2 regions of the Streptomyces sp. NPDC094034 genome follow, and region 1 is predicted to be linked to the other one. Evidence: riboswitches for the same ligand, from Rfam matches in the RefSeq annotation. Region 1 holds a riboswitch; the other holds the start of a gene.

Evidence for each region. Region 1 has a riboswitch for S-adenosylmethionine ahead of thrC (threonine synthase). Riboswitches for the same ligand answer to the same signal wherever they lie in the genome.
Region 2: linked by a shared signal. The riboswitch ahead of ABTZ59_RS24245 (aminotransferase class V-fold PLP-dependent enzyme) and the one ahead of thrC (threonine synthase) in region 1 are both predicted to bind S-adenosylmethionine.

The regions. Positions count from the first base shown of each region.
Region 1 covers NZ_JBEOUD010000002.1:381,575-391,654, forward strand. The annotation lists gene ABTZ59_RS04110 (Uma2 family endonuclease) at 1-85, shown strand, start outside; gene groL (chaperonin GroEL) at 180-1,805, opposite strand; gene ABTZ59_RS04120 (cold-shock protein) at 2,224-2,427, opposite strand; gene ABTZ59_RS04125 (ubiquitin-like small modifier protein 1) at 2,796-3,071, opposite strand; gene thrC (threonine synthase) at 3,195-4,502, opposite strand; SAM riboswitch class I at 4,520-4,649, opposite strand; gene ABTZ59_RS04135 (glucosyl-3-phosphoglycerate synthase) at 4,828-5,859, shown strand; gene ABTZ59_RS04140 (hypothetical protein) at 5,934-6,080, shown strand; gene ABTZ59_RS04145 (alpha,alpha-trehalose-phosphate synthase (UDP-forming)) at 6,161-7,600, shown strand; gene otsB (trehalose-phosphatase) at 7,670-8,512, opposite strand; gene ABTZ59_RS04155 (DUF3263 domain-containing protein) at 8,634-8,915, opposite strand; gene ABTZ59_RS04160 (ABC transporter substrate-binding protein) at 8,927-10,080, opposite strand, start outside.
Region 2 covers NZ_JBEOUD010000029.1:87,600-97,679, forward strand. The annotation lists gene qcrB (cytochrome bc1 complex cytochrome b subunit) at 1-55, shown strand, start outside; gene trpD (anthranilate phosphoribosyltransferase) at 250-1,314, shown strand; SAM riboswitch class IV at 1,381-1,498, shown strand; gene ABTZ59_RS24245 (aminotransferase class V-fold PLP-dependent enzyme) at 1,696-3,081, shown strand; gene ABTZ59_RS24250 (glycerate kinase family protein) at 3,084-4,259, opposite strand; gene ABTZ59_RS24255 (SLC13 family permease) at 4,256-5,689, opposite strand; gene ABTZ59_RS24260 (response regulator transcription factor) at 5,770-6,429, opposite strand; gene ABTZ59_RS24265 (sensor histidine kinase) at 6,426-7,877, opposite strand; gene ABTZ59_RS24270 (small hydrophilic protein) at 7,840-8,133, opposite strand; gene ABTZ59_RS24275 (Lrp/AsnC family transcriptional regulator) at 8,217-8,498, opposite strand; gene ABTZ59_RS24280 (rhomboid family intramembrane serine protease) at 8,495-9,205, opposite strand; gene ABTZ59_RS24285 (hypothetical protein) at 9,395-9,637, shown strand; gene ABTZ59_RS24290 (NYN domain-containing protein) at 9,675-10,080, shown strand, end outside.

The DNA of each region.
Region 1 (10,080 bases):
ACGCCCTTACGGCGCTACGGTCAAGCTCCCGCACCCCGTCTCCATCACCCTGGAAACCGAGAAGCTCAAGGACTACACCCGCTGACGAAGCCTCGCTGAAACGCCCGAGGGCGGCACCCCCGCGAAGGGGTACCGCCCTCGGTCACTTCAGACCATGGACCGGGTCCGAGCCGTCAGGCTCAGAAGTCCATGTCACCGCCCGGCATGCCGCCGCCGGCCGGGGCCGCGCCGGCCTTCTCCGGCTTGTCGGCGATGACGGCCTCGGTGGTGAGGAACAGCGCCGCGATGGAGGCGGCGTTCTGCAGGGCAGAGCGCGTCACCTTCGCGGGGTCGATGATGCCCTCGGCGATCATGTCGACGTACTCGCCGGACGCGGCGTTCAGGCCGTGACCCACCGTCAGGTTGCGGACCTTCTCCACGACGACGCCGCCCTCAAGACCACCGTTGACGGCGATCTGCTTGAGCGGAGCCTCCAACGCGAGCTTGACGATCGCGGCACCAGTGGCCTCGTCGCCCGTCAGCTCAAGCTTCTCGAAGACCGAGGAAGCCTGGAGCAGAGCCACGCCACCACCGGCGACGATGCCCTCCTCGACGGCGGCCTTGGCGTTGCGCACCGCGTCCTCGATGCGGTGCTTGCGCTCCTTGAGCTCGACCTCGGTCGCGGCGCCGGCCTTGATGACGGCCACGCCGCCGGCCAGCTTCGCGAGGCGCTCCTGGAGCTTCTCGCGGTCGTAGTCCGAGTCGCTGTTCTCGATCTCGGCGCGGATCTGGTTGACCCGGCCGGCGACCTGGTCGCTGTCACCGGCACCGTCGACGATGGTGGTCTCGTCCTTGGTGATGACGACCTTGCGGGCGCGGCCCAGCAGGTCCAGGCCGGCGTTCTCCAGCTTGAGGCCGACCTCCTCGGAGATGACCGTACCGCCGGTGAGGATGGCGATGTCGTTGAGCATGGCCTTGCGGCGGTCACCGAAGCCCGGGGCCTTGACGGCGACGGACTTGAAGGTGCCACGGATCTTGTTGACGACCAGGGTCGACAGCGCCTCGCCCTCGACGTCCTCCGCGATGATCAGCAGGGGCTTGCCCGACTGCATGACCTTCTCCAGCAGCGGAAGGAGGTCCTTCACGTTGCCGATCTTGGAGTTGACGATCAGGAGGTACGGGTCGTCCAGGGACGCCTCCATACGCTCCATGTCGGTGGCGAAGTACGCCGAGATGTAGCCCTTGTCGAAGCGCATGCCCTCGGTGAGCTCAAGCTCAAGACCGAAGGTCTGCGACTCCTCGACGGTGATGACGCCTTCCTTGCCGACCTTGTCCATCGCCTCGGCGATCAGCTCGCCGATCTGGGTGTCGGCGGCGGAGATGGAGGCGGTCGAAGCGATCTGCTCCTTGGTCTCCACGTCCTTGGCCTGCTCCAGCAGGGCACCGGAGACGGCCTCGACGGCCTTCTCGATACCGCGCTTGAGGGCCATCGGGTTGGCACCGGCGGCCACGTTGCGCAGGCCCTCGCGGACCAGCGCCTGGGCGAGCACCGTGGCGGTGGTCGTACCGTCACCGGCGACGTCGTCCGTCTTCTTGGCGACTTCCTTGACCAGCTCGGCGCCGATCTTCTCGTACGGGTCCTCCAGCTCGATCTCCTTGGCGATGGACACACCATCGTTGGTGATCGTGGGGGCGCCCCACTTCTTCTCCAGGACGACGTTTCGGCCCTTGGGGCCAAGGGTGACCTTGACGGCGTCGGCGAGCTGGTTCATCCCGCGCTCGAGACCGCGCCGTGCCTCCTCGTCGAACGCGATGATCTTGGCCATGTGAAGTGGTCCTCCCGGACGGATGGGGTCTCCCCTGCTCGAACGCAGTTGAGAGCTTGGGGAAGGATTGCTCCGGACCGCGCTGGCGCCCGCGACGGACGGCCTGAGAGCCGTGCGGTTCCTTGCCCCACCGGCTCTTCGGGCCTCACCGACCCGGTCCTTAAGTTGTCACTCTCACTTGCAGAGTGCTAACGCAATGATTAGCACTCGACCCCCGAGAGTGCAAGCTCCTCCCGTTCGCAGCGGCCCCGCCGAGGCCCCGCCGAGGCCCCGCCGAGGCCCCTCCGGACGCTCCGGACCGGCCGGAACGCACGAAGGGTCCGCATCCCCTGTTCGGGATGCGGACCCTTCGGCGTGAGTCACGAGTCGTGCGTCGTGAGTTCGTACATCAGTGCGTCGGTGGCCGATCGCGCCGGGATCAGACGGCGAGCTTGACCATGTCCGCCTGCGGACCCTTCTGGCCCTGCGAGATCTCGAACTCCACTCGCTGACCTTCTTCAAGGGTGCGGTAACCGTCCATCTGGATCGCGCTGTAGTGGACGAAAACATCCGCACCACCGTCTACCGCGATGAAGCCGTAGCCCTTCTCCGCGTTGAACCACTTGACGGTGCCCTGAGCCATGCCTAACTCCCCTATTACTGGCCCTTGCACGGGGCCACACTTCGCGCCGGAACGCGTCGACCGCGGCTGAATGTATCTGCCCAACTGCCCTCTGCAACAGGTCAATCGGACGAGAATTCTGGGCATGGCTGAACAGGCATAGCGTTGAATTCCCTGCGTTCCAGGGCAAGTCGGGCCGGGCAAAGCGCACCTACGGCGCATACGGCACTCCGACTTCGACCCCATGTTGTCGCGTTCTCGCATGCGTTCGGCAGAGGCGACAGCGGGGCGTTCCCCTACTGTACCGCGCTCAACCATGTAGAACGGCCCCCTCCGCTTCTCTCACGGAGGGGGCCGTACCAGTCACAGAGCGGAGGAGGATGCGGGGATCAGCCTCCGGCGACGGCGGGAATGATCGAGACACCTGCGCCCGCCGGGGTGGCGGTCTCCAGGCCCTGTTCGAAGCGGACGTCGTCGTCGTTCACGTACACGTTCACGAAGCGGCGCAGCTTGCCCTGGTCGTCCAGGACGCGGGCGGCGATGCCCGGGTGGTTCGTCTCCAGGGACTGGATGACCTCGGAGAGGGTCGCCCCCTCGGCGGCGACCTCGGCCTTGCCGCCGGTGTACGTACGGAGAATGGTGGGGATGCGGACGTTGACGCTCATGGTGGTGTTCTGCCTTCCGTCTTCCGTAACGTCGTGGTGGTCGTCAGTCGCCGGTCGCGGGGCCGGTCGCTGGTAGCCGGTCGCCTGCCGCCGGTCGCGGGGCCCGTCGCCGGTCGCCGGTTGTCAGCTGCGGGCCAGGCCGGCGTCGCGGAACGCGTCCAGGCTCGGGCGGATGGTCGCCGTCGGGCCGGTCGTCGGGGCGACGGCGTCGAGCGTCTTGAGACCGTCGCCGGTGTTCAGGACGACGGTGGTCAGCGCCGGGTCGAGGAGACCGGCCTCGATCAGCTTCTTCGTCACGCCGACCGTCACACCCCCGGCCGTCTCCGCGAAGATGCCCTCGGTGCGCGCCAGCAGCTTGATCGCGTCGACGATCTGCTCGTCGTCGACGTCCTCGACGGCGCCGCCGGTGCGGCGGGCGATGTCCAGGACGTACGGGCCGTCGGCCGGGTTGCCGATCGCCAGGGACTTGGCGATGGTGTCCGGCTTCTGGGGCCGTACGACATCGAGTCCGGCCTTGAAGGCGGTGGACACTGGCGAGCAGCCCTCGGCCTGGGCGCCGAAGATCTTGTACGGCTTGTCCTCGACCAGGCCCAGCTTGATCAGCTCCTGGAGACCCTTGTCGATCTTCGTGAGCTGCGAGCCCGAGGCGATCGGGACGACGATCTGGTCGGGCAGCCGCCAGCCGAGCTGCTCACAGATCTCGTACGCCAGCGTCTTGGAGCCCTCGCCGTAGTACGGGCGCAGGTTGACGTTGACGAAGCCCCAGCCCTCGCCCAGCGGGTCGCCGATCAGCTCGGAACAGAATCGGTTGACGTCGTCGTAGTTGCCCTCGATACCGACGAGTTCACCGCCGTACACCGCCGCCATGACGACCTTGCCCTGCTCCAGGTCGTGCGGGATGAAGACGCAGGAGCGGAAGCCGGCGCGGGCGGCGGCGGCGCCGACCGCGCCGGCCAGATTGCCCGTGGAGGAGCACGAGAGCGTGGTGAATCCGAAGGCGCGGGCCGCTTCCACGGCGATGGCGACGACGCGGTCCTTGAAGGAGTGCGTCGGGTTGCCGGAGTCGTCCTTGATGTGCAGGGAGCCGGTGACGCCCAGTTCACGGGCGAGGTTGTCGGCCTTGACGAGCTTGGTGAAGCCGGGGTTGATATTGGGCTTCGTGGCCACATCGGCGGGAACGGGCAGCAGCGGCGCGTAGCGCCAGATGTTGTCCGGGCCCTCGGCGATACGCCTCTTCAGCTCTTCGGGGGTGCCGCTCGGCAGGTCGTACGCCACTTCGAGCGGCCCGAAACAGCTGGCACAGGCGAAAATGGGGCCGAGGTCGAAACGCTCTCCGCATTCGCGGCACGAGAGCGCGGCGGCGGGTCCGAGATCCACCGAGCCGGCGTCCTCGACGGAGTCGGCGTTGTGTACGGCGGTCTGCACAGCCATGGAGGCGAGGCCCTTTCTCCTCATCTTCCTCGCGACGTACTTCGCCACGAGACGGAATTGGCACCTTCCCCACCGTGACCTCGAATGGTCGGCGGGAGGGTTGCCGGGACTTCAACGGGCCGTTCCCTCAGTCCCTCTGGATGAGCGCTATGGCGCCGGACCCCGGGTCCGACGCGTTTATTGACGTAATGACCCCCGGCATGCGGTGGTCATTCGTGTTGTTCAAGACTGTAACCGACGGAGCGCGCGGTTGAGAGAGTCGTCCGCACCGCGAGATGGATCACGTTCAGGGCACACGTACGCACACGCTCAGGGAGTACCGACCGTGCTGGAAGAGGTGGAGCACTGGCTGACCAGGCGTTCCTGGTCCGTGGCCGACCGCCCGCTCGACCGGCTGACAGTGGCGAAGGCCGCGCGCGGTTCGACCGTGAGTGTGGTCCTTCCGGCGCTGAACGAGGAGGAGACGGTAGGCGAGATCGTCTCCGTGATCCGGCGCGAACTGATGGAGCGGGTGCGGCTCGTCGATGAACTGGTGGTGGTCGATTCCGGTTCCACCGACCGTACGGCCGCGGTCGCCGCGGCGGCGGGCGCGCGCGTGGAGCACCGGGACGCGATCCTGCCGCGGCTGCCCGCGCTGCCCGGCAAGGGCGAGGTGCTGTGGCGGTCGCTGCTGGTGACGAGCGGCGACATCGTGTGCTTCGTGGACGCCGATCTCAAGCGGTTCTCGGCCGATTTCGTGTCCGGGATCGTGGGGCCGCTGCTGACCGACCAGGACGTGCAGTTCGTGAAGGCGATGTACGACCGTCCGCTGTACCCGGATCCGGCAGGACCGGGAGCGGGACCAGGACCGGCAACGGGAGCGGGAACGGGAACGGGACCAGGACCGGGAGGGGGACCGGCACCGGCCCTCGGCCAGGGCGGGCGCGTGACCGAACTGGTGGCCAGGCCCCTGCTCAATCTGCACTGGCCCCGGCTGGCCGGTTTCGTTCAGCCGCTGGGCGGTGAGTACGCGGCGCGGCGCTCGCTGCTTGAGCGGCTGCCGTTCCCCGTCGGGTACGGGGTGGAGCTGGGGCTGCTCGTGGACGCCCTGCACATGGCGGGTCTCGACGCGCTGGGGCAGGTCGACGTCGGGATACGGATCCACCGCCATCAGGACGAGCGGGCGCTGGGGCGGATGGCCGCGGCGATCTACCGTACGGCGCAGCTGCGGCTGTCCCGGGCGCATTTGGTACGACCGGAGCTGACGCAGTTCGAGCGCGGCGAGAGTGGTTTCGTACCGCGCACGCACGCGGTGGACACGGAGGAACGGCCGCCGGTGCGGGAGATCGCGGAGTACCCGGCCGGACGCGCGGCGTAACGGAATGCGATCATGCGAATTATCTAGATTGCCCGGTTATGGCGATGGCGATGGCGATGGCGATGAATCCTGCGATGACCGGGCCGCTGAGCGCTGTGCACGCGCAGCTGGCCCAGGCCGGGAGCACGGCCGAGCGGCTGTGGCTGCTCGGCGGGGTGGTGCTCGCGCTGAGCGGCGCCGGGGTGGTCGCGCTGGCCGCCCTGCGCGGCCGGCGGGACTGACGGCCGTGCCCGGCCAATGGCGGGCGAGACAGCCGCGTCCGTACGTTTGAGCGTTTCCGTGACGGGCTAGGTTTCGGCACATGGTTACCGAGCCGCCCTCCCGGGCCCAGGTCCTCGTCGCGTCCAACCGCGGCCCCGTCTCGTACACCCCGCGGGACGACGGCTCGCTGGAGGCCAGGCGCGGCGGCGGCGGGCTGGTGTCCGGTCTGTCGGCCATCGGGCAGGACGGGGACGCGGTGTGGGTGTGCGCGGCGCTCGGGGAGGGCGACCGCGAGGCGGTACGGCGCACGGGCGGGCGGCTCGACCCCGCCGACACGGGCGGCCGGCGGGTGCGGATGCTGGGCATCGCGCCGGAGGTGTACGCGGACGCGTACAACGGCGTCGCCAACTCCACGCTCTGGTTCGTCCACCATCTGCTCTACCAGACCCCGCTGGAGCCGTCCTTCGGCCCGGAGTTCCGCGCGCGGTGGGCGTCGTACGAGACATACAACCGCGCCTTCGCGGAGGCCCTGGCCGACGAGGCGGCCGACGGCGCGGCCGTGCTGGTGCAGGACTACCACCTGGCGCTGGTGCCGGGGATGCTGCGCGCCCTGCGCCCCGACCTGAGGATCGGGCACTTCTCGCACACGCCCTGGGCCCCGGTCGACTACTTCCGGCTGCTGCCCGACGACATCGGGCGCCAGCTGCTGCGCGGCATCCTCGGCGCGGACCGCGCGGCGTTTCTGACGCACCGGTGGGCCGACGCGTTCACGGCGTGCTGTACGGAGCTGCTGGGCGCGACGGGTGGCACGGGAAAGACCCGGATCGGCGTGCACGGCCTGGGCGTGGACGGCGACTTCCTGCGTGAGCGCGCCCACCGCCCGGACGTGGACGAGCGGATCGGGACCCTGCGCGGGCAGATCGGCCGTACGGGCACGGGCGAGGAGCGGAAGACGATCGTCCGGGTGGACCGTACGGAACTGTCGAAGAACATCGTGCGCGGCCTGCTCGCCTACCGGCTGCTGCTGACCGATCGTCCGGAATGGCGCGAACGCGTCGTCCATGTCGCCTTCGCCTACCCCTCCCGGCAGGACCTGGCGGTCTACCGCGACTACACCGCCGAGGTCCAGCGGGTGGCCGACGAGATCAACGCCGAGTTCGGCACGGACGGCTGGACGCCGGTCGTCCTCCATGTCGAGGACGACTTCGCCCGCTCGCTGGCCGCCTACCGGCTGGCGGATGTGGCGCTGGTCAACCCGATCCGCGACGGCATGAACCTGGTCGCGAAGGAGATCCCTCTCATCTCGGAGCGCGGCGGCGCGCTGGTGCTGTCGCGGGAGGCGGGGGCGTACGAGGAGCTGGGCGAGGACGCGCTGGTGGTGAACCCGTACGACATCAGCGCCACGGCGGCGGCCCTCCACGAGGCGCTGGCCATGCCGGTCGACGAGCGCGCGGAACGCGCCAAGCGGCTGGCCGCGGCGGCGACGGCGCTGCCGCCGCAGCAGTGGTTCCTGGACCAGCTGACGGCGCTGCGCGCCTGACGACTCCTGGCGCGACCGGGTGGCATCGGTCCGCCCGGGCGCCAGGCGCCAGGTGTCAACTGTCAGCCGTCAGGCCATCGCCTCCGCCAGCGCCGCCAGGAAGTCCGCCAGCGCCGCCGGTCCCGGCAGCCGCAGGTCGGCGCGCTCGGCCAGTTCGGGCACTTCGCCGCCGCTACAGATCAGCAGCCCCGGGTGGCCGTCCGAGCGAAGCTTCTCGACCGCCGCGTAGGCCGGGAGGTCGCCCAGGTCGTCGCCCGCGTACAGGACCGTCTCGGCGCCGACCTCGCGTACGTACTCCAGCAGTGCCACGCCCTTGTCCACGCCGGGCGGACGCAGCTCCAGGACCATGCGGCCCGGTTCGACGATCAGTCCGTGGCGGGCCGCCAGCTCGGTCAGCGGGTCGCGCAGCGCGTCGAACGCGGCCTGCGGGTCGGAGGCGCGGCGGGTGTGGACCGCGACGGCCCGGCCCTTCTCCTCGATCCAGGTGCCGCGCCAGGCGCCGAACTGGTCCAGGACGCCGGGGAGTTCGGCGCGCACGGCCGCGACGCCCTCGTGCGGGGCGGGGGCGCTGACGGTGCCGGAGACGGCGTCCCAGCGCTCGGCGCCATAGTGGCCGAGGACCACGAGATGGTCCAGGCCCGGCACTCCGGCGAAGCCGCCGTACCGCACCGCGACCCCGGCCGGGCGGCCGGTGACGACCGCGACCGACGCGACATGCGGCGCGAGCGCGGCCAGTGCGGGGACGGCACGCGGATGCGCGCGGGCCTGTTCGGGGTCGGGGACGATCTCGGCGAGGGTGCCGTCGAAGTCGAGCGCGACGACGGCCTTGCCGGGCCGCGCGAGGAGCGCGGCCAGACCGTCGGCGCCGGCGGGAGTGGCAGGTCGCTGCAAGGGGTACGGGTTGCTGCCCATGCCACGACCCTATCGGCGCACGCCACGGCAGGGAGTCTGTCCGGCCAATACGCCACGGCACGAAGTCGCTCCGGGCCCACAGGGGCTCCCGGCACGATCTGAACGAAAGTCCTTGACGGCCCTAACGGCGGCGGCGTCTTTCGGCCCTGATCCGCCGCAGCCTGTTCACCGTCACCGGGTCGTGCTCCAGCGCCAGCGGATCGTCCAGCAGCGCGCCCAGCAGCTGGTAGTAGCGGGTCGGCGACAGGCCGAGCCCTTCCCTGATCGCCCGCTCCTTGGCGCCGGGGCCCGGCCAGCCGCGCCGCTCCATGGCGAGTACGGCGCGGTCCCGCTCGGACAGCCCGGCGGGGCCACGTACATCCTCGGAGTCGGCGGCAGGGTCAGCCGGGTCAGACGCGGTCATATGACCACACGCTACTCGGCGGCCTCGGCCGCCGCCGCGTCCCTGGCGATCCCGCCGAGGACGCTCGACGGGCTGGCGCCGGGCTCGACCGCCTTGCCGATGTTCTTCTTGAAGCTCTCGCTCACGCTCGCCCAGGAGTTCTTGCCGTACGGGATCAGCTCGGAAGTGGGCAGCGCGGTCAGGAACTTGCGCAGGTCCGCGTACTGCGGGTCCGCCACCATCGCCTCGTTCGCGCTGTAGGTGACCGGCAGCAGGTCGTACTGCCCGGCGAAGGACATCACGTTCTTGTCGTTGTACGCGAAGTCCAGGAACTTGCCGATCGCCGTACGGTGACCGTTCTGCTTGAAGGCCATCATCCAGTCGGCCACGCCCATGGACGCCTTGGCCTTGCCATTGACGCCGGGCAGCGGCACCATCCCGACCTTGACGCCCTGCTTCGCGGCCTCCTCCATCAGGGAGGGATGTCCGTTGAGCATGCCGACCTGGCCGCTGGTGAACGCCTTGAAGGCGGTGGCGCGGTCGAGCTTGCCGGGGGCGACAGGCCCGGTCAGCCCCTTGCCGACCAACTCCTTCTGGAGCCACTGGAACGTCTTGATGTTCTGCGGCGAGTCGATGTTGTACGAGCCGTCGGCGGTGTCCGTGTAGCCGCCGCCGCCGCTCAGCAGCCACATCATGGTCTCGCCCTGCGCCTCCTCGGAGCCCAGCGGCAGCGCGAACGGCGTGGTCACACCCGTGGCCTTGAGCGCCTCGGCGTGGGACTGGATGTCGTCCCAGTTCTTCGGGGCGTCGAGACCGGCCTGGTCGAAGAGTTCCTTGTTGTAGAAGAGCAGCCGGGTGGAGGCGACGAACGGCAGTCCGTACTGGATGCGGTTGACCTTGCCGGCCTCGGAGAGCTGGGAGAGGAAGTTCGCCTGCGTGGGGACGGAGAGCACTTCGTCGGCGGTGTAGAGCTTGTCCTGCTTCACATAGTTGGCGTACGAGCCGACCTGCGCGATGTCGGGGGCCTTGTTCTCCTCGACCATCGTGGCGACATCGCTGTCGACGGTCTTCCAGGGGCGGACGCTGACATCGACCTTGATGCCGGGGTTCTCGGACTCGAAGGCGGCGGCGAGCGCGGACCAGTACTTCTCGGAAGTGTTCTCGGAGCTGGTGCCGTAGTCCGCGG
Region 2 (10,080 bases), on a different contig from region 1:
CAAGCCCACCGCCGAGGAGTACAAGGAGATCACCAGCGGCCACGGCCACCACTGATCCCGCCCGGCCTCATCAGGTCGCCACCACCGAGGGCCCCGGCCCGGTCTCCCGCGAGGGAACCGGCCGGGGCCCTCGGCGTGGGATCCGTCCCGGAGTACGGGCATCCGCCCTGCGCGCCGGTACGCGCCGATAGGCTGGCCAAGGGCCGCACACAAGGCCCACGCATTGGACCCGGACACCCAGGAGCGAGCATGAGCGCTGTGACCCCCGTCGGAGGCGACACCGCGGCGGCCCGCACCTGGCCGGACGTACTGAACGCGCTGCTGAGCGGCGCCGACCAGAGCGCGGACGCCACCGCCTGGGCGATGGACCGGATCATGAGCGGCGAGGCCACCAACGCCCAGATCGCCGGGTTCGCCGTCGCGCTGCGGGCCAAGGGCGAGACCGTCGCCGAGATCAGCGGCCTCGTACGCTCCATGTACGCGCACGCCAACCTGATCGAGGTGCCCGGCCGGACCGTCGACATCGTCGGCACCGGCGGCGACGGCGCCAAGACCGTCAACATCTCGACCATGTCGTCGATCGTGGTCGCCGGCACCGGCGCGAAGGTCGTCAAGCACGGCAACCGCGCCGCGTCCTCGGCGAGCGGGGCCTCCGACGTACTGGAGAAGCTCGGCGTCAACCTGGAACTGACCCCTCAGCGGGTCGCCGAGGTCGCAGAGGAAGCCGGCATCACCTTCTGCTTCGCGGTGAAGTTCCACCCCGCCCTGCGCCATGTGGCCGCCGCGCGAGGCGAGTTGGGCATCCGCACCACCTTCAACTTCCTGGGCCCCCTCACCAACCCGGCGAAGGTCCGCGCGCAGGCGACCGGCGTCGCGGACGCCCGTATGGCGCCGATCATCGCGGGCGTGCTGGCCGAGCGCGGCTCCTCCGCGCTGGTCTTCCGCGGTGACGACGGCCTCGACGAGCTGACCACCACCGCGACGTCGCGGGTGTGGGTCGTACGGGACGGCGAGGTGACGGAGGAGGCGTTCGACCCGCGTGACGTGGGCCTGGAGCTGGTACCCGTGGAGGCGCTTCGGGGCGCGGACGCCTCGTACAACGCCGATGTCGCGCGGCGGCTGCTGGCGGGGGAGACGGGGCCGGTGCGGGACGCGGTGCTGCTGAACTCGGCGGCGGCGCTGGTGGCGCTGGACCCGACGGGGGAGTCGCTGGCGACGCAGCTGTCGGCGGGGATGGCCAGGGCAGCGGAGTCGATCGACTCGGGCGAAGCGGGGCGGGCGCTGGCGCGCTGGATCGCGTCGTCGCAGTCGTAGGCCCGCCGGGGTCGTGGTCCGGGCGCCGGAGGCGCACCGTACCCCGTATGGCATACTCTCCGGCAAGGTCATGAGCGACAGCGATTAAGGCCCCGGCTCGCTGTCCGGCAACCCTCCGTCCGTGGCGGGGTGCCCCGGGTGAAGACCAGGCCGTGGGCAGCGAGGTCCGCGGCAAGCGCGGACCCCTGCCACCTTTGGGGTCCTGGTCCTCAAGGGAGCAGTCTCGTGAGCAAGCGAATGCGTTAGGGCGAGCGCGCCCCTTCTTCAACACCTCCGCACGGTGACCCCGTGCGTCGAGGCACACCCCGCCACCAGCGCGGCGCAGCCGCGCACCGCGGGGACTTGAAGCCGTTCCGACTTGTCCCGCCGGGAGATATCGCCATGTCCGCACGCCCGAACGCCGCCGCCACCACGACCCCCTCGGACGATCCCGCCCGCGCCACCCCGCTGCCCGTGCTCGGGCGTGAGGTGACCGTCCCGCTCGTCACCGGCGGCGAGGTGACCTATGCCGCGCTCGACTACGCGGCCAGCGCCCCCGCCCTTCAGCGGGTGTGGGACGACGTCGCCGCCTACGCCCCGTACTACGGCAGTGTCCACCGGGGCGCCGGTTATCTCTCGCAGCTGTCCACCGACCTGTTCGAGAACAGCCGCCGCACCGTCGCCGAGTTCCTTGGCTGCCGCCCCGGTGATCAGGTCGTCTTCACCCGTTCGACCACCGATTCGCTCAATCTGCTGGCGGCCGTGGTCCCCGCGGAGTGTGAGGTGTTCGTGTTCGAGACCGAGCACCACGCCTCGCTGCTGCCCTGGCGGGACGCCCGGGTGAGCTATCTGGACGCTCCTCGGACGCCGGGCGAGGCCGTCGCCACGCTGGAGCGGGCGCTCGCCGGGCGGGGTTCCGGGGGGCCGGCGCTGGTCTGTGTGACCGGTGCGTCCAATGTGACCGGTGAGCTGTGGCCCGTACGGGAGCTGGCCGCCGCCGCGCACGCGGGGGGCGCCCGTATCGTGCTGGACGCCGCTCAGCTCGCACCGCACCATCCCGTGGACATCGCGGAGCTGGACGTCGACTGGGTGGCCTTCTCCGGGCACAAGCTGTACGCGCCGTTCGGGTCCGGGGTGCTCGCCGGGCGGGCCGACTGGCTCCAGGGCGCGGAGCCGTATCTCGCCGGGGGCGGCGCCAGCCGTAAGGTGGCGCGCCGGGCCGACGGCGGGGTGGATGTCGACTGGCACACCACGGCGGCCCGTCATGAGGCCGGTTCGCCCAATGTCATCGGGGTGTACGCGATCGCCTCGGCCTGCAAGGCGCTCACCGACGCCGGGTTCGACGCGCTGGTGGCGCGCGAGCAGCGGCTCGTGGCCCGGGTGCGGGAGGGGCTGGCCGGGGTGCCCGAGGTGAAGGTGCTCTCGCTGTTCGGCGAGGACGCGCCGCGGGTCGGCGTGCTGTCGTTCGTGGTCGAGGGGTGGAACAGCTCGCACTTCGCCGCCGCGCTCTCCGCGGAGTACGGCATCGGTGTTCGGGACGGGCTCTTCTGCGCCCACCCGCTGGTACGGACGCTGCTGGGCAGCGACCCGCGCGACCCGGGGGAGTGCGGCGCCCCCGACGCCGAGCCGGGCGAGCGGTCGCTCAACGCGATCCGGGTGAGCTTCGGCGCCGGGACGCCGGACGAGCATGTCGACCGGTTCGTCCGGGCCGTGCGGGAGCTGGTGACCGATGGCGCGCGGTGGAACTACCGTACGGAGGACGGCCGCTGCGTCCCCGACCGCGGCTGAGGTCAGGCCGCTACGGGCGCGAGGCGGGTGCCGAGCAGGACCATCCGCAGGGCGCGTTCGGTCGCGTCGGCGAGGAACTCACCGCCCCGGTCGAGCGCTTCGGGCAGCGCTACGGGTGCGGGCAGGATCGAGCTGTACGCGTCGACGCCCACGGCCCGCACCTCGTGCGCGCCCTGCCCGATGGTGCCGGCCAGTACCAGGACCGGCACCCCGGACGCGTGGGCGCGGCGGGCGACTTCGGCCGGGATCTTGCCGCGTACGGTCTGGTGGTCGAGCGCGCCTTCCGCGGTGATCACCAGATCGGCGCGGGCCAGCCGGGCGTCGAGGTCGAGCCGGTCGAGCAGGACGTCGAAGCGGGGCAGCAGGCGCGCGCCGAGGGCGGCCAGACCGGCTCCCAGACCGCCGGAGGCGCCCGTGCCGGGGGCGGTGCGCAGGTCGGTCGCGGGGGACAGGTCCCTGGTGAGGACGGCCGCCCAGCGCTCCAGCGCCAGGGACAGCTCCTCCACCATGGCCGGTCCCGCGCCCTTCTGCGGGCCGAACACCCGGGCCACTCCGCGCGGGCCGCACAGTACGTTGAACGGGTTGCAGGCGACGAGCAGTTCAGTGCCGGAGAGCCGGGGGTCGAGTCCGCTCGTATCGATGCGGTCCAGTCCGCGCAGCGCGGCGCCGCCCGGGGGCAGTTCCCGGCCGCGGTGGTCGAGGAGCCGGGCGCCGAGTGCGCGCAGTGCTCCGGCGCCGCCGTCCGACGTACCGGAGTCGCCGCAGCCGACGAGGACGCGTCGGACGCCCAGGTCCAGTGCGGCGCCGATGAGTTGGCCGACGCCGTGGGTCGTGGTGGCGCCCGGGTCGCGCCGGCCGGCCGGTACGAGCGAGAGGCCCGCGACAGCGGCCATCTCGACGACGGCCGTCGGCGTACCGGGCGTGGTGCCCCCGAGGAGTGCGAAGTGGCTGTCGACGGGGTCACCGACCGGGCCGGTCGCGGTGTACGGGACCAGTCGGCCGCTGGTCGCGGCGGCCAGCGCCTCGGCGGTGCCCTCGCCCCCGTCCACCAGCGGGATCAGATCGACTTCCGCGTCGGGCACCACCCTGAGCAGGCCCTCGGCGATGGACTGGGCGACCTGGCGGGCGGAGAGGGACTCCTTGAAGCCGCTGGGGGCGATGGCGATGCGGTAGCTCATGGCTGGGTCTCCAGACGAACGGGCACGCCGAGCAGCGGCCAGACGGCGAGGGCGAAGAGCAGGACGAGGGCTGCTGTGAGCGGCGCGAGCACGGCGGAGAGCCGGAGCAGGTCACGCGGGGTGTAGGTGGGGGTGCCGGGCAGCTCGGCGAAGAGCGCGACGGGTTTCGCGGAGGCGGGCAGGGTGTGGCAGAACCCGGCCGCGGCGGTCGAGGCGAGCGCGGCGGCCATCGGGTTGACGCCGGCGCCGATGGCGGCGACGACCACCAGCGGGACCAGCACGGAGGATCTGGCCGAGCGGGACTGAAGGGCCAGATGGGCCGCCGTGCTGATCAGCACCACCCCGGTGAGGAACGCCCACGGCGGGATGGTGGAGCCGCCGGGCACCCAGCTGACCAGCCAGGCGGCGGCTCCCGACTCGGCGAGGGCGACACCCATCGCCATGGTCGCCGCCATGAAGAGCAGCAGCGGCCAGGGCACGGTCCGCAGCCCGTCCTTGAGTCCGACGGTCCCGAGCGCCGGGGACGCGGCGACGACCGCGCCGATCAGCGCGACCACCGCCGGGGACACACCGTGCAGCGGCTCGCTGCACCACAGCACGACCACGGTCCCGAGCAGCACCGCGCACCGCGCCTCCGACGAGGTCAGCGGTCCCTCGACCGGGGTGTCCGCGTGCCGCTGGATCTCCGCGGCGGTGATCCGGACGGGTCCGCGCCGGTCGGCGCGTGTCGTGGTCGTCAGGAGCACCGCCTCGGCGGCGAGATGGGAGCAGACGACGGCGAGCGGCAGCCCGAGCAGCAGCCACTCGACGAACCCCAGCCGCTGTCCGGTCTGCTCCCACAGCACGCTGACGGTGATCAGATGCGCGCCCGCGCCGATCAGGGTGGCGACGGCGGAGAGCAGGATGACGGTCGGGAAGAGCAGCGCGAGCATCACCACGAGGCGGGTGCGGTCGGCGAGCGCCTTGGCGAGCGCGAGGAAGACCGGCAGGGCGAGGGCCGCGCGTCCTGAGGTGGCCGGTACGGCGAAGGCGGTGACCACCAGCGCGGCCGTGGTCAGATGCGTCAACTGCCGTACGGTGCGGGCCCCGCCGACCAGGAAAGCCGCGGCCCGGCTGGCGAGCCCGGTGCCCGTGACGGCAGCCGCCAGGACGAACGCGCAGATCAGCAGCCACACCGTCTCGTCGCCGAGCGTCGCGAACAGCGTCTCGCTGCTGATCACGCCCGTCGCGGTCAGCGCCAGCCCGGCGCCCAGGGCGATATACGTGTCGTCCACCGGGGTGGCGATCCAGGCGCAGGTGGCGAGGGCGAAGACACCCAGGGTGAGCCGCGCGTCACCGCTCAGTCCCGGCAGGGAACCGGGCACGGCGAGCAGCGCGCAGATGCTGAGTACGGCGCAGAGCCAGCCGGCCTGCCGGAACGAGAGGGTCACGGCGAACAGCCTCTGTCCGTGCGGTGAGCCCCGGATGAACGCTTTATGAGAGGGAGTTCATGCGGGGGGCCGGGCGGCCGTCATGGCATCCGGTAGCCCATGCCCCGTACGGTCTCCAGCCGCTGGGCGCCCAGTTTCCTGCGCAGGGCCCGTACGTACACGTCCACGATATTGGAGCCGGGGTCGAAGTCGTACCCCCAGACATGGGAGAGGATCTGTTCCCGCGAGAGCACCTGGCCCGGATGGCGCAGGAACAGTTCGAGCAGCACGAACTCGCGGGCCGTCAGATCGACGGTCAGCTCGCCGGAACGCGCCCTGCGGGTACGCAGATCCAGGCTGAGGTCGCCGCTGCGCAACATCGTCACCTCGGGCGCGCGGGCCGCGGTGCGCAGCCGTAGCCGTATCCGCGCCAGCAGTTCCTCGAAGCGGAACGGCTTCGTCATCCAGTCGTCGGCGCCGCCCTCCAGCCCTGCCACGGTGTCCCGTACGGAATCCCGCGCCGTCAGCACGATGACCGGCAGCGTCACCCGCGCCTCGCGCAACTCCCGCAGCACGGTGAAGCCGTCGCGCCCCGGCAGCCCGATGTCGAGCAGCACCAGATCGAAGCCGCCGGTGACGGCGTACTCCAGGGCCGAGTCGCCGTCGGCGGCCACGGTGGTGGTGAAGCCGTTCGCGCGCAGCCCCTTCTCCACGAAGGAGGCGATGCGCTCCTCGTCCTCGGCGATCAGAATGCGGTTCATGAACTCGTCTCCAGGATGAGTACGAAGGTGGCGCCGCCGCCCTCGGTGGGGCGCAGTTCGACCCGGCCCCGGTGGCCTTCGGCGATCGCCCTGACGATCGCCAGACCGAGCCCGGCCCCGCTGGTGCGGGCGCCGCGGCGGGCCGTACCGCGGCGGAAGCGTTCGAAGATCACCTCCGCGTCCTGCGGCTGTACGCCGGGGCCGTTGTCGGTGACATGGAGCTCGATCCGGTCGCCGTGCGCCTGCGAGCCGATCCGGATGCGCTGTCCTGGCACGGTGTGCTGCACGGCGTTCTGCGCGAGCTGCACCATCGCCTGGGTGATCCGCTGCGGATCGAGCCGCGCCGCACGGTCCGCGACCCCGTCCAGCACCCATTCCCGGTCGCCCAGCGTCCGCGCCTTCACGAAGACATCGGCGGTCAGCTCGGCGAGCTGGACCGGCTCGGGAGTGATGAAGTCGGGCCGTTCGGCCTTGGCGAGGAGCAGCAGATCCTCGACGATACGGCTCATCCGGTCCAGCTCGTCGGTGACCAGACGTACGGTCTCCTCCCGGTCGGCCGGATCGTCGCCCATCACCTCCAGATGGCCGCGCACGATGGTGATCGGTGTCCGCAGTTCGTGCCCGGCGTCGTCGACGAACTCCCGCTGCGCGGCGAACGCCCGCTCCAGCCGGTCGAGCATCCCGTTGAAGGTCTCGGCGAGGGCCGCGATGTCGTCCCGCCCCTTGACGGGGATACGGCGGGTGAGGTCCTGCTCGGTGAGTTGCGCCGCGGTGATCCGTACGACCCGTACCGGCGCGAGTATGCGGCCCGCGACCGCCCAGCCGATGCCGGTCGTCATCAGCAGCGCCACCCCCGAGATGGCCAGCAGCGTACGGAACGTCTCGTTCGCGACGGCCCGTTCCCGGTCCGCGTGGAAGGCGACGACGAACGCGCCGGGCGCCGCGTCACTGGCCGGGTCTATGGCGACCTTGGCCCAGCGCACCTCGCCTCCCGGGCGGTGCAGGGTGCCGGAGGCGGCCTTGGAGGCGAAGATCCGGGTCAGGGCGTCGTCGTCGCGCCACAGGGCGGTCCGGTCGGGGAGGTCGCGGCGCTGCCGGATCACATGCGGTTTGGGTACGCCGGCCCTGATCAGGCCGAGCAACTCCTCGTCCGTGTCGGAGTACTGGCGCTGGAGAAACACCCGGAGCAGTCTGCGCGGGTCGCTGAACCGCTCGCCGGTCTCCGGATCGACGCCTTGGCCGACGAAGTTCGCGAACTCGCCTGTTTCCTGGGTGAGCAGCTGGCTGATCCGCTGGTCGACGTCCCGCAACAGGATGGAACGGGTGGTGGTGGCCACGGCGGCCAGCGCGGCCGTCATCACCACCAGCAGCCAGAGGAGGATCCGTACCCGGGCGGAGATACGGCGCGAGTCAGCCGTCTTCACCGGTGTCGTCACCGCGGTCGTCATCGTCGTCACCGTCGGTGGCCGAGGGGCCGGGCACGACGGCGTCGCCCGGGCCGGCGCCGGGGCTCGCGCTCTTCGAGGGGGCCGGCGGGGTGTCCGGCAGCATGGTCGGCGTGCCGGACGGTGTGGTGCCCAGCTCGACCTTGGGCGGCACCTTGGGCGCGTCGGGACTGTCCGTCATCGCGTAGCTGGTCGCGGCGATACCGAGCGGGATGGCGACGACTGCCGCCAGGGCCGCCAGACGAGGAGAGAAAGCCATGCCGGTCATGGTGCCGGGCGCGCAAGAGACGGGGATGAGCGCCGGATGAGGAATTCTTCATCCGCCACCGGCGCCGGGGAGCCCTACGCGTCGAGTCCGATGGCGAAGGCGGCTTCCAGGTCGTGCTGGGAGTACGTACGGAACGCCACATGCGTGTCCGTGCCCTCGACGCCCTCGATCTTGCTGATCCGGCCGGGGATCACATCCGCCAGATCGTCGTGCTTGGGGACCCGGACCATGGCGATCAGGTCGTACGTACCGGTGACCGAGAAGACCTCGCTGACGTTGTCGAGGGCCGCGATCGACTCCGCGATCTCGGGGATCCGGTCGACGCTGGTCTTGATGAGCACGATCGCGGTGATCACGGTTGGCGTTCTCCCTCGGTGGCCGCGGTTTGGTCTTTCACTCTATCGGTACGCCAGTACCGCACCCAGGCGTAGAGGAAGCCGGTGCCGAACCCCACCAGATGCGCGAGATAGGCGACCCCGGGGCCGGAGCTCGCGCCGCGCGCCGCCACCCACTGGAGCACGAACCAGAAGATCAGCACGATCCAGGCGGGGAAGCGCAGCGGCAGGAAGAGCAGAAACGGGAAGAGGCTGGTGACCCGGGCCCTGGGGAAGAGATAGAGGAAGGCGCCGAGCACCCCCGAGATCGCGCCCGAGGCGCCCACCAGCGTCTGGTCCGAGTCGGCGTTGGCCGCCGCGTACACGAACAGCGCGAAGTAGCCGACGGCGAGATAGAAGAGCGCGAACCCCGCCCGGCCCATCCGCTCCTCGGCCATCGCCCCGAAGACATACAGAAAGAGCATGTTGCCCAGCAGATGCAGCCAGCTGCCGTGGACGAAGAGCGCGGTCAGCGGGGTGAGCAGGGCGTGCGGGGTGCCGTGCAGCAGATTGACGGGGATGACGCCCCACCGTTCGAAATACGCGCTCTGGGTCGCGAGGAGCGTGTCCCCCTCGCCGTACCCCGGATTGAACCCCGACAGCGGGCTGACCAGGAAGACCAGACAGCAGAGGCCGATCAGTCCATAGGTCACCACTGGGCCGTCGGCCGCGGTCCGCCACTTGATCATGGACAGAGCATCGCCTACCGGGACCGACTGGTACAGAGCGCCTCGCCGCCCCCTGGAGTGGCCGCCAGGCCGTAGGGTTGCTGGCATCACATGCGTGTTCCGGAGTCTCCGCGTTTCGACGGCGCACCGCGGGACACCGCACGAGGGACGACGGAAACTGCGAAAAACCGCGAGAAGAGGACGGCGACGATGACGACGGTTCCCCAGCCGACGGCCGCTACCCGGTGGCGCTGCACGCTGTGCGGCAATCTCACGCGCTTCGATGTGACCCGCTCGTCGAAGGCCGTCGAGTACGTCCATCTGGACCTGGCCGGGGAGCCGAAGGTCGAGGAGCGCGAGGTGGTCAGTGAGACCATCGAGTCGGTGCGGTGCCGTTGGTGCAACGCCGTGGACCAGATCGAGCTGGTGGACAGGCCAGGGGCCGGTTCCTGAGGGAGCCGCCCGAAAGGGGTAGATGGGGTGACGGATCGTGGAGCAGCCCGCGAGCGGTGCTGAGCCGGCCGGTGCGGCCGGCGGTGACGCCGCCGAGGCGCTCGACCGCCCGCTCCCGGACGGGGTACGGCGCCGGGTCGTCGCGCTGGTCTCCGACGCCTTCGGCGGGCTGACCGTCACCGAACTCCCGGCGCAATTGCGGCAGTACGCCCGGTTCACCCCGAACAGGCGGGCGAAGTTCGCGGGGAACGCGATGGCCGCCGCCCTGGAGAGCGACCCCGTGTTCCGCCAGCGGATCGGGGAGCGGATCAGCCAGGCCCAGCCCGAACTGGCCGCGGCCCTGGAGGCCGGCTCGCCACCGGCCGCCGCCGATCCCGTCGATGTCGCCGCCGCCGCGTATGTCCTCAGACCGCCCGGGTGGGTGAAGCTGGTGGCCGCCGCGG